2 regions of the Streptomyces sp. NPDC001492 genome follow, and region 1 is predicted to be linked to the other one. Evidence: riboswitches for the same ligand, from Rfam matches in the RefSeq annotation. Region 1 holds a riboswitch; the other holds the start of a gene.
The links. A riboswitch is a leader RNA that binds a small molecule or an ion and turns the genes downstream of it on or off. The one in region 1 is predicted to bind cobalamin.

Region 2: it holds a riboswitch for cobalamin, as region 1 does, so the genes downstream of both, ACWC1K_RS08700 (CbtB domain-containing protein) here and ACWC1K_RS45450 (ribonucleoside-diphosphate reductase subunit alpha) in region 1, are expected to answer to the same signal.

What each region holds. Positions count from the first base shown of each region.
Region 1 covers NZ_JBSFHW010000063.1:38,720-43,508, forward strand. The annotation lists gene ACWC1K_RS45440 (ATP-binding protein) at 1-305, opposite strand, end outside; gene ACWC1K_RS45445 (GNAT family N-acetyltransferase) at 593-1,099, shown strand; cobalamin riboswitch at 1,162-1,290, shown strand; gene ACWC1K_RS45450 (ribonucleoside-diphosphate reductase subunit alpha) at 1,415-3,769, shown strand; gene ACWC1K_RS45455 (ribonucleotide-diphosphate reductase subunit beta) at 3,769-4,782, shown strand.
Region 2 covers NZ_JBSFHW010000005.1:209,639-214,427, reverse strand. The annotation lists gene ACWC1K_RS08715 (DUF6479 family protein) at 1-109, opposite strand, end outside; gene ACWC1K_RS08710 (ferredoxin) at 215-586, shown strand; gene ACWC1K_RS08705 (histidine phosphatase family protein) at 590-1,162, opposite strand; cobalamin riboswitch at 1,263-1,445, shown strand; gene ACWC1K_RS08700 (CbtB domain-containing protein) at 1,449-1,670, shown strand; gene ACWC1K_RS08695 (CbtA family protein) at 1,696-2,451, shown strand; gene ACWC1K_RS08690 (acyl-CoA dehydrogenase family protein) at 2,591-3,769, shown strand; gene ACWC1K_RS08685 (oxygenase MpaB family protein) at 3,839-4,636, shown strand; gene ACWC1K_RS08680 (tetratricopeptide repeat protein) at 4,699-4,789, shown strand, end outside.

The sequences.
Region 1 (4,789 bases):
ACAACCTCCTCGCGGCCGACGATCTCGGCGGTGTCCTGCCCGGCGGTGGGCATCAGTCCCCGGGGATCCCCACGCGCCTTCGCCAGGTAACGCCGCTTGGTCCAGCTGTACCACCAGAACAGGAAGAGCGCGGCGGCGAGTGAAGCGGTGAGCACGGGACCGACGAACAGCAGGACGGCGTCGAACCCCTTGCTCTGCCGCAGGTGCTCGAACCCGGTCGACGTATGCGCGAACCAGATGTACACACCCTCCCCGCACCAGGCGAGGACCGCGAGCAGGGCGGTCAGCCACACGATCCTGGTCACGTTGGCGTAGGAGAACCATCTGCGCCATTTCCTGGGGCGGGCGGTGCCCCCGCGGGCCTTTGGACGCAACGCTCTTCGTGGCCGCGTCCTGCTGGGCGAGTGACGGGCGACCGACATCGTGCGTTCTCCCTCCGAGAGCGGTTCTCGGGATCGGAGGCCCACGCCGACGCCTGTACCTCCTTCCATTGGAAGCACTCCCCCAACGCCCCGCAACCCGGGGTCGGGTCACGAGACCCCCTGTGGAAAACCCGAGGCCCGTTGTCCTACCCGTCCGGCAGACTCGGGCCATGGACATCGTGATCCGGCAGGCGGAGCCCGACGAGTACGAGACTCTCGGCGAGATCACCGCCCAGGCCTACCTCGGCGACGGGCTGCTCGACTTCGCAGGCAGCGACTGGTACCTCGGCGAGCTGAAGGACGTCGCCAAACGGGCGGCCCACGCGCAGGTCCTGGTGGCCGTGGAGCGCGACCGCCTCCTCGGGGGCGTGACCTTCGTGCCGTCCGGCGGTCCCCTTTCCGAGATAGCCGGGCCTTCGGAGAGCGAGATACGGATGCTCGCCGTCGCCCCGGCCGCCCGCCGCCGTGGCATCGGCGAGGCCCTCGTGCGCGCCTGCATCGACCGGTCCAGGGCCACGCCCGGCCGCACCGGCCTCGTCCTGTCGACCCAGGGCTCGATGCGTGCCGCCCACCGGATCTACGAACGCCTCGGCTTCGTCCGCGTCCCCGAGCGCGACTGGCATCCGGTTCCGGGGAACGAGGACATCCTGCTCCTCACCTATGAGTTGACACTCTGACACGCTCCGAAGTCGGCGCGACACAACATATGGGGGTGCTGTCCTCACCCGGCACAAGATGTATGCTCATGCTCGCTGTCGTCGCAGGGGAATCCGGTGCGAATCCGGAACTGTCCCGCAACGGTGTACCCATACGTGTTCGCACACATATGGGCGTCAGTCCGAGGACCTGCCGACAGTGCGCCCGGCCGCCGTGGCCCGGGTGCTGTGACGTCCGGGCCTCGTGGAGTGGGCCGGTGGACGCGACGCCGTGTGCGCTCGTGACTGCCCCCTGCCCTCCGCAAGGCCCCCGTGCCGAGCGAGGGAGAGCCTCACGTGACCATCGCGCCAGCAGACCCGGTTTCAGCCAGCGCCGCCGTGGCCGAGGACGGCCTGGGAGCCGCGCTGCTGCGGACCCTGACCGGGCTGACCGCCGACCTTCCCGACGCCGACCCCGGCCGGGTCGCCGCCGCCGCGCTGCGCGGCCGGTCCGCCCGTGCGGACGAGACGGAGCTGCGCGAACTGGCCACGGAGGCGGCCGCCGGCCTCATCTCCGAGGACCCCGCCTACTCGCAGCTGGCCGCCCGGCTGCTGACGATCGGCATCGCCGCGGAGGCAGCCTCCCAGGGCGTCAGGTCCTTCACCGAGTCCGTCGCCGTCGGCCACCGCGAGGGCCTCGTCGCCGACCGCACGGCGGAGTTCGTACGGGTCCACGCCGACCGCCTCGACGCCCTCATCGACCCTCAGGCCGATGACCGTTTCGGCTACTTCGGCCTGCGCACCCTGCACAGCCGCTATCTGCTCCGGCACCCCATCACCCGCCAGGTCATCGAGACGCCGCAGCACTTCATGCTGAGGGTGGCGAGCGGCCTGGCCGAGGACGACACCACACGCGCACTCGAGGAAGTCGAGGCCCTCTACCGGCTCATGAGCCGCCTCGACTACCTCCCGTCCTCCCCCACCCTCTTCAACTCCGGCACCCGGCACCCCCAGATGTCGTCCTGCTACCTCCTCGACTCCCCGCTGGACGAGCTGGACTCCATCTACGACCGCTACCACCAGGTCGCCCGCCTCTCGAAGCACGCCGGCGGCATCGGCCTGTCGTACAGCCGCATCCGCGCCCGCGGCTCCCTCATCCGCGGCACCAACGGCCACTCCAACGGCATCGTCCCGTTCCTGAAGACCCTCGACGCCTCGGTCGCCGCCGTGAACCAGGGCGGCCGGCGCAAGGGCGCGGCCGCCGTCTACCTGGAGACCTGGCACTCCGACATCGAGGAGTTCCTGGAGCTGCGCGACAACACCGGTGAGGACGCCCGCCGTACGCACAACCTGAACCTCGCGCACTGGGTCCCGGACGAGTTCATGCGCCGCGTGAACGCCGACGGGCAGTGGTCCCTGTTCTCCCCGGCGGACGTGCCGGAGCTGGTGGACCTGTGGGGTGAGGAGTTCGACGCCGCCTACCGCAAGGCAGAGGAGGCGGGGCTCGCGAAGAAGACCATCCCCGCCCGTGACCTCTACGGCCGCATGATGCGCGCCCTCGCGCAGACCGGCAACGGCTGGATGACCTTCAAGGACGCCGCCAACCGGACCGCCAACCAGACCGCCGAGCCGGGCCATGTCGTCCACTCCTCCAACCTCTGCACCGAGATCCTGGAGGTCACGGACGACGGCGAGACGGCGGTCTGCAACCTGGGTTCGGTCAACCTCGGCGCGTTCGTGGTCGGTCAGGACATCGACTGGGAGCGGCTGGACGAGACGGTCCGCACGGCCGTGACCTTCCTGGACCGCGTGGTCGACATCAACTTCTACCCCACCGAGCAGGCGGGCCGTTCGAACGCCCGCTGGCGCCCCGTGGGCCTGGGCGCGATGGGTCTCCAGGACGTCTTCTTCAAGCTCCGCCTGCCCTTCGACTCCCCCGAGGCCAAGGCCCTGTCCACCCGGATCGCCGAGCGCATCATGCTCGCCGCGTACGAAGCCTCCGCCGACCTCGCCGAGCGGAGCGGCCCGCTGCCGGCCTGGGAGAAGACCCGTACGGCCCGCGGTGTCCTGCACCCCGACCACTACGACACCGAACTCACCTGGCCGGAGCGCTGGGCGGCCCTCCGGGAACGCGTCGCCGCCGTCGGCATGCGCAACTCGCTCCTCCTCGCGATCGCCCCCACCGCCACCATCGCGTCGATCGCGGGCGTGTACGAGTGCATCGAGCCGCAGGTCTCCAACCTCTTCAAGCGCGAGACCCTCTCCGGCGAGTTCCTCCAGGTCAACTCCTACCTGGTGAAGGACCTCAAGGAGCTCGGCGTCTGGGACGCCCGCACCCGCGAGGCGCTGCGCGAGTCGAACGGCTCGGTGCAGGACTTCGCCTGGATCCCGGCCGATGTACGCGCCCTGTACCGCACGGCGTGGGAGATCCCGCAGCGCGGGCTCATCGACATGGCCGCCGCCCGCACCCCGTTCCTGGACCAGTCCCAGTCCCTGAACCTGTTCCTGGAGACGCCGACCATCGGCAAGCTCTCCTCGATGTACGCGTACGCCTGGAAGCAGGGTCTGAAGACGACGTACTACCTGCGCTCCCGCCCGGCGACCCGGATCGCCCGGGCCGCCCAGGCGACCATCCCCGTGCAGCAAGCAGCCGACCCCGAAGCGGTCGCCTGCTCCCTGGAAAACCCCGAGTCCTGCGAGGCCTGCCAGTAATGACCACCCGTAACGCCAATCTCCTCGACCCGGGCTTCGAACTGACCCTGCGCCCCATGCGCTACCCGGACTTCTACGAGCGCTACCGGGACGCCATCAAGAACACCTGGACCGTGGAGGAGGTCGACCTCCACTCGGACGTGGCCGACCTCGCGAAGCTCACGCCCGCCGAGCAGCACCTGATCGGCCGCCTGGTCGCCTTCTTCGCGACGGGCGACTCAATCGTGGCGAACAACCTGGTCCTGACCCTGTACAAGCACATCAACTCCCCGGAGGCGCGGCTCTATCTGAGCCGCCAGCTGTTCGAGGAGGCCGTGCACGTCCAGTTCTATCTGACCCTCCTGGACACCTACCTGCCCGACCCGGAGGACCGCGCCGCCGCCTTCGCCGCCGTCGAGAACATCCCCTCCATCCGCGAGAAGGCCCAGTTCTGCTTCAAGTGGATGGACTCGGTGGACAGCCTTGACCGCCTGGAGTCCACGTCCGACCGCCGCCGCTTCCTGCTCAACCTGATCTGCTTCGCCGCCTGCATCGAGGGCCTGTTCTTCTACGGTGCTTTCGCGTACGTCTACTGGTTCCGCAGCCGCGGCCTGCTGCACGGCCTGGCCACCGGCACCAACTGGGTCTTCCGCGACGAGACGATGCACATGAGCTTCGCGTTCGACGTCGTCGACACCGTCCGCAAGGAGGAGCCGGAGCTCTTCGACGACCAGCTCGAGCAGCAGGTGACGGACATGCTGCGGGAGGCCGTCGAGGCGGAGCTGCAGTTCGGGCGCGACCTGTGCGGGGACGGTCTGCCCGGCATGAACACCGAGTCGATGCGCCAGTACCTGGAGTGCGTCGCCGACCAGCGCCTCACCCGCCTCGGCTTCGCCCCGGTGTACGGCTCCGAGAACCCCTTCTCCTTCATGGAGTTGCAGGGCGTCCAGGAACTGACCAACTTCTTCGAGCGCCGTCCTTCGGCGTACCAGGTGGCGGTGGAGGGCACGGTCGACCTGGACGAGGACTTCTGACGGTCCC
Region 2 (4,789 bases), on a different contig from region 1:
AGAAGGCACCGATCAGCAGGGCCACGACCGCCACCCCCACGACGACCAGGCCGATTCCGAGTGCGCCGCGACCTGCGGCGATGTTCATGTCCATCCATGAGGTGCTCATGGGCTCGCGGGTACCCATGGGACCCGGTGCGAACCGACCCGGCCGAAGTCGGCCGGACCGCGGTTCCCGGTGTTTGAGGCGATCGACGACGGCAACCCGCCAGGTGTGACTTCGACGACCCAGCAGGAGCTCTTCCGGTTCCTGGAGGACCGCTTCGCCTGCGCGCAGGCCTGCACCGAGTGCGCACGCGCGTGTGCTCTGCGCGCAAGCCTCGTGGATCCGGACGGCACGGAGGAGCAGGAACTCGTACGACGCAAGGGCATCATGTGCGCGGAGGTGTGCGACGCGACCTGCCGTGTGCTGTCCGAGCAGAACCACCTGGACGAGGCCGCCATCCGCATCCAGGTGGAGTGGTGCCGCACCGTGTGCCTGGAGGGTGCGCACGCCTTCGACCGGCTGCCGGGCGCCGAGGACGGCGCCAAGGCCTGCCGGCAGTGCGCCGAGGCGTGCACGGAATTCCTCGTCACCCTGAACTGACGCTCACGGCGCGCCGACCGGCTGCCCGAGCCGCACGTTCCAGCGCCCGGACCTGCCGCTGAGCTCGATCGCCGTCAGCGGCGGGACATCCGCCCGCCAGAACGCCGACTCCGGCGCCCCGAGCGCCCGCACCACCGCGGCCCGTACGGCCTCGGGTTCGACCACGGCGAGCGTCCGGCCCGGTGTCCGCGCGACCGCCTCCAGCCAGCCCGCCACCCGGTCGCACAGCGCCGTCACCGACTCCCCACCGTGCGGCGCGGCCGCGGGGTCCGACAGCCAGCGGGCCAGCGCCTCCGGCTCGCGCTGGCTCACCTCCGCCAGCGTCGCACCGCGCCAGCGGCCCGCGTCCAGAGCCGCCAACTCCGGCGCGTCCACGGCGTCGAGACCGAGAGCCTGCGCCGTCTCGCGGCAGCGCACGGTGGGGGAGACCCGGACCCGTTCCGCCGCCGGGAGCGTGCCGGCGGCCGCCCGTGCCTGCCGCAGCCCCGAGGCGTCGAGCGGGCAGCCGTCGTCGAAGCGCGCCTCCCTGAGCGCCGCGGTGAGCGCAGGTGAGACCAAGATCACTCGGCTTGTCATACGTCCGTCCCCGCCCTCGACATTCCCTCAAATCCCTTGATCCGACGGCTGAAACGGCTCACCAGGGGCGCTCGCCGCCGATCCGTGCGCTCTTGGCCGCAACTCTGCTTCGCGGTACCTTCTCGTGGATATTGACGACGGCACAGCGGAAGCCGGTGGAAGTCCGGCACGGTCGCGCCACTGTAAGTCCGGTACGCACCCTGGGTGCGCACCGGGTGAGTCAGACCCGCCCCGTCGTCGCGTGCACCACCGAGACGGGACGCGAGTTCCCCCAGGAGGGCCTGCCATGGCGCAGTCTGTCGCTCAGCCGACCACCACCCCCACCGCCGTACCCGCAAAGCTGCCGATCGGCGCGATCGTCCCCTGGGCGGTCTTCTTCGGCATCCTGATGCTGGTACTGCTCTACTTCGTCGGCGCCGAGCAGGGCGCCACCTCCGTGATGAACGGATCTGACGTGCACGAGTGGGTGCACGACGCCCGTCACCTGCTCGGCTTCCCCTGCCACTGAGGGCGGCGAGAAAGCACAGCCGCTCATGAACTCGGCAACCGTCCGCAACCTCCTGGTGCGCGGCATGCTCGCGGGACTCGCCGCGGGCCTGCTCGCCCTGGTCGTCGCCTACTTCCTCGGTGAACCGCGCGTCGACGCGGCCATCGCCTACGAGGAGGCTCACTCGCACGAGCACGGCATGGAAGTCGTCAGCCGCACGATGCAGTCCACCGCGGGCCTGTCCACCGGTGTCCTGGTCTACGGCGTCGCGTTCGGCGGCATCGCCGCTCTCGCGTACTGCTTCGCGCTCGGCCGCATCGGCCGCTTCGGGCCGCGCGCGAGCGCGCTGCTCCTCGCGGCCGCCGGTCTGATCGCCGTGTACGTCGTGCCGTTCCTGAAGTACCCGGCCAACCCGCCGTCCGTCGGCGACCCGGGCACCATCGGCAAGCGCACCACGCTGTACTTCCTGATGATGGTGCTCAGCGTGCTGCTGGCCGTCGCCACCGTCATCCTGGGCAAGCGCCTCGCGCCGCGCCTGGGCAACTGGAACGCGACGCTCGCCGCGGGCGCGTTCTTCCTCCTCGCCGTCGGGCTCGCGTATGCGTTCCTGCCGGCCGTCAACGAGGTCCCGAAGGACTTCTCCGCCACCCTGCTCTGGCAGTTCCGACTGGCCGCCCTGGCCGTCCAGCTGACCCTGTGGACCTCCTTCGGGCTGGTCTTCGGGGTGCTGGCGGAGCGGGTGCTCGCCCCGAAACCGGCGCGGGTGGACGGCGCCACCCGGGCAACTCCCGTCGCCCCCTGACCGGTTCCGCCGGCTCACTCGGCAAAGGGCCCCCGGTCGACGACCGGGGGCCCTTTCCCTGTCCCTCGCCATTCCCAATTTCTGGAACACGTTCTACGGTGTGCGCCGTCAGGACCGGCCTGGGAAGCCTGGAGGCGCCGTGCACCTCGAATACACGCCCGAGCAGCAGCGGCTGCGCACCGAACTGCGCGCGTACTTCGCCGAGTTGGTGCCGGACAACGCCTACGCACGGCACGGCGACCCGGCCGCCCAGAAACGCTTCTACCGCGAGACCATCCGGCGCCTGGGCACGGACGGCTGGCTCGGCGTGGGCTGGCCGAAGGAGTACGGCGGGCGCGGTCTGACCGCGATGGAGCAGTTCATCTTCTTCGACGAGGCCGCCCAGGCCGGCGTACCACTGCCGCTGATGGCGCTGAACACCGTCGGGCCGACGATCATGCAGTTCGGCACGGAGGAGCAGAAGGCGTACTTCCTGCCCAAGATCCTCGCCGGCGAGATCGACTTCGCGATCGGCTACAGCGAGCCCGACGCGGGGACGGATCTCGCGTCCCTGAAGACGCGCGCGGTGTTCGACGGCGACGGGTACGTCGTCAACGGGCAGAAGATCTGGACCACCAACGGCGACACCGCGGACTGGGTGTGGCTCGCGACCCGCACCGACCCCGAGGCACCGCCTCACAAGGGCATCACCATGCTCCTCGTCCCCACCACCGACCCCGGCTACTCCTGCACCGTCATCAACACCCTTGCCTCGCACGACACCACGGCCAGCTACTACGAGAACATCCGCGTCCCCGTCTCCCGCCGCGTCGGCGCCGAGAACCAGGGCTGGCGGCTGATCACCAACCAGCTCAATCACGAGCGCGTCACCCTCGCCGCCCACGGCACCATGGCCATCCGCGCCCTGCAGGACGTGCAGCGCTGGGCCATGGAGACCAAGCTGGCCGACGGCCGCCGCGTCGTCGACCTGCCCTGGGTGCGCCGCCGGCTCGCCCAGACCCACACCAGGCTGGATGCGATGAAGCTGCTCAACTGGCGGATGGTGCACGCCGTCCAGAACGGCACCCTCACCCCCCAGGACGCCTCCGCGGTCAAGGTCTACGGCTCCGAGGCGCGCCGGGACGCCTACGCCTGGCTGATGGAGATCGTCGGCGCTGCGGGCGCGCTGAAGGAGGGCTCCGCCGGTGCCGTCCTCCACGGCGAACTGGAGCGCGGCTACCGCTCCGCCGTGATCTTCACCTTCGGCGGCGGGAACAACGAGATCCAGCGGGAGATCATCTCGTGGATCGGTCTGGGGATGCCCAGGGTGCGGCGCTAGCCTGCAAGGGTGAGGGACATCCACGCAGGTGACCCCGGGCTCTTCGGGCCGTCCTCGGTGACCTGGCAGATGCACGGCGACCCGATGATGTGGGTCGCCGGAGTCCGCGCGCTCTACCTTCAGGCGCTGCATCCCCGGGCCGTGCGTGGCGTCATGCAGAACTCCGACTTCCGGCGCGATGCCTGGGGCCGGCTGATGCGCACCGCCAACTTCGTCGGCACCATCACCTACGGCACCACCGAGGCCGCCGAGCGGGCCGGCGCCCGCGTCCGGAAGATCCACACCATGCTGTCGGCGACCGACCCGGACACGGGGGAGCGGTACGGCGTCGACGAACCCGAGCTGCTGCTGTGGGTGCACTGCGCCGAGATCGACTCCTATCTGCAGGTCGCGCGCCGCTCCGGCTTCCCGCTCACCGACGCGCAGGCCGACCGCTACATCGGTGAACAGCGTGCCGGTGCCCGCCTGGTCGGGCTCGACCCCGACGCCGTACCGGCCGACCAGGAGGAGTTGGCCGCCTACTTCGAGAAGGTGCGGCCCGAGCTCGCCGTCGGACCCGAGGCGCGCGAAGTGGACGACTTCCTGCTCCGCCCGCCGACGCACCCGCTCCTCGTCCCCGCGCGCGAGGTGCTGTGGCGGCGCGTGGCCCGACTGGCGTACGCCGCCCTGCCGCCGTACGCCCATGAGCTGTACGGCCGACCCGCCCCGAAACCCGACACCGTCACCCTGCAACTGCGCGCCACAGGCAACGTGCTTCGCTGCATTCCCGCACGTCTGCGCTGGCAACTCCCGCCCAAACACATCCTGCGCGCCATGTCACGGCTCGGCCCCGGCTCCCGCCCGGCACCGTACAAACTCGGACGATAGCTCGCCATACTGGACGAGCCAGGGGTGGCCGGGACGGAAAGTTACGGGGGCGATCGCAGCAGATGGGGGACAGCAGGCTGATCCAGGGCCGGTACCGGCTGCTCGACCTGATCGGGCGGGGCGGTATGGGCGAGGTGTGGCGATCGCGCGACG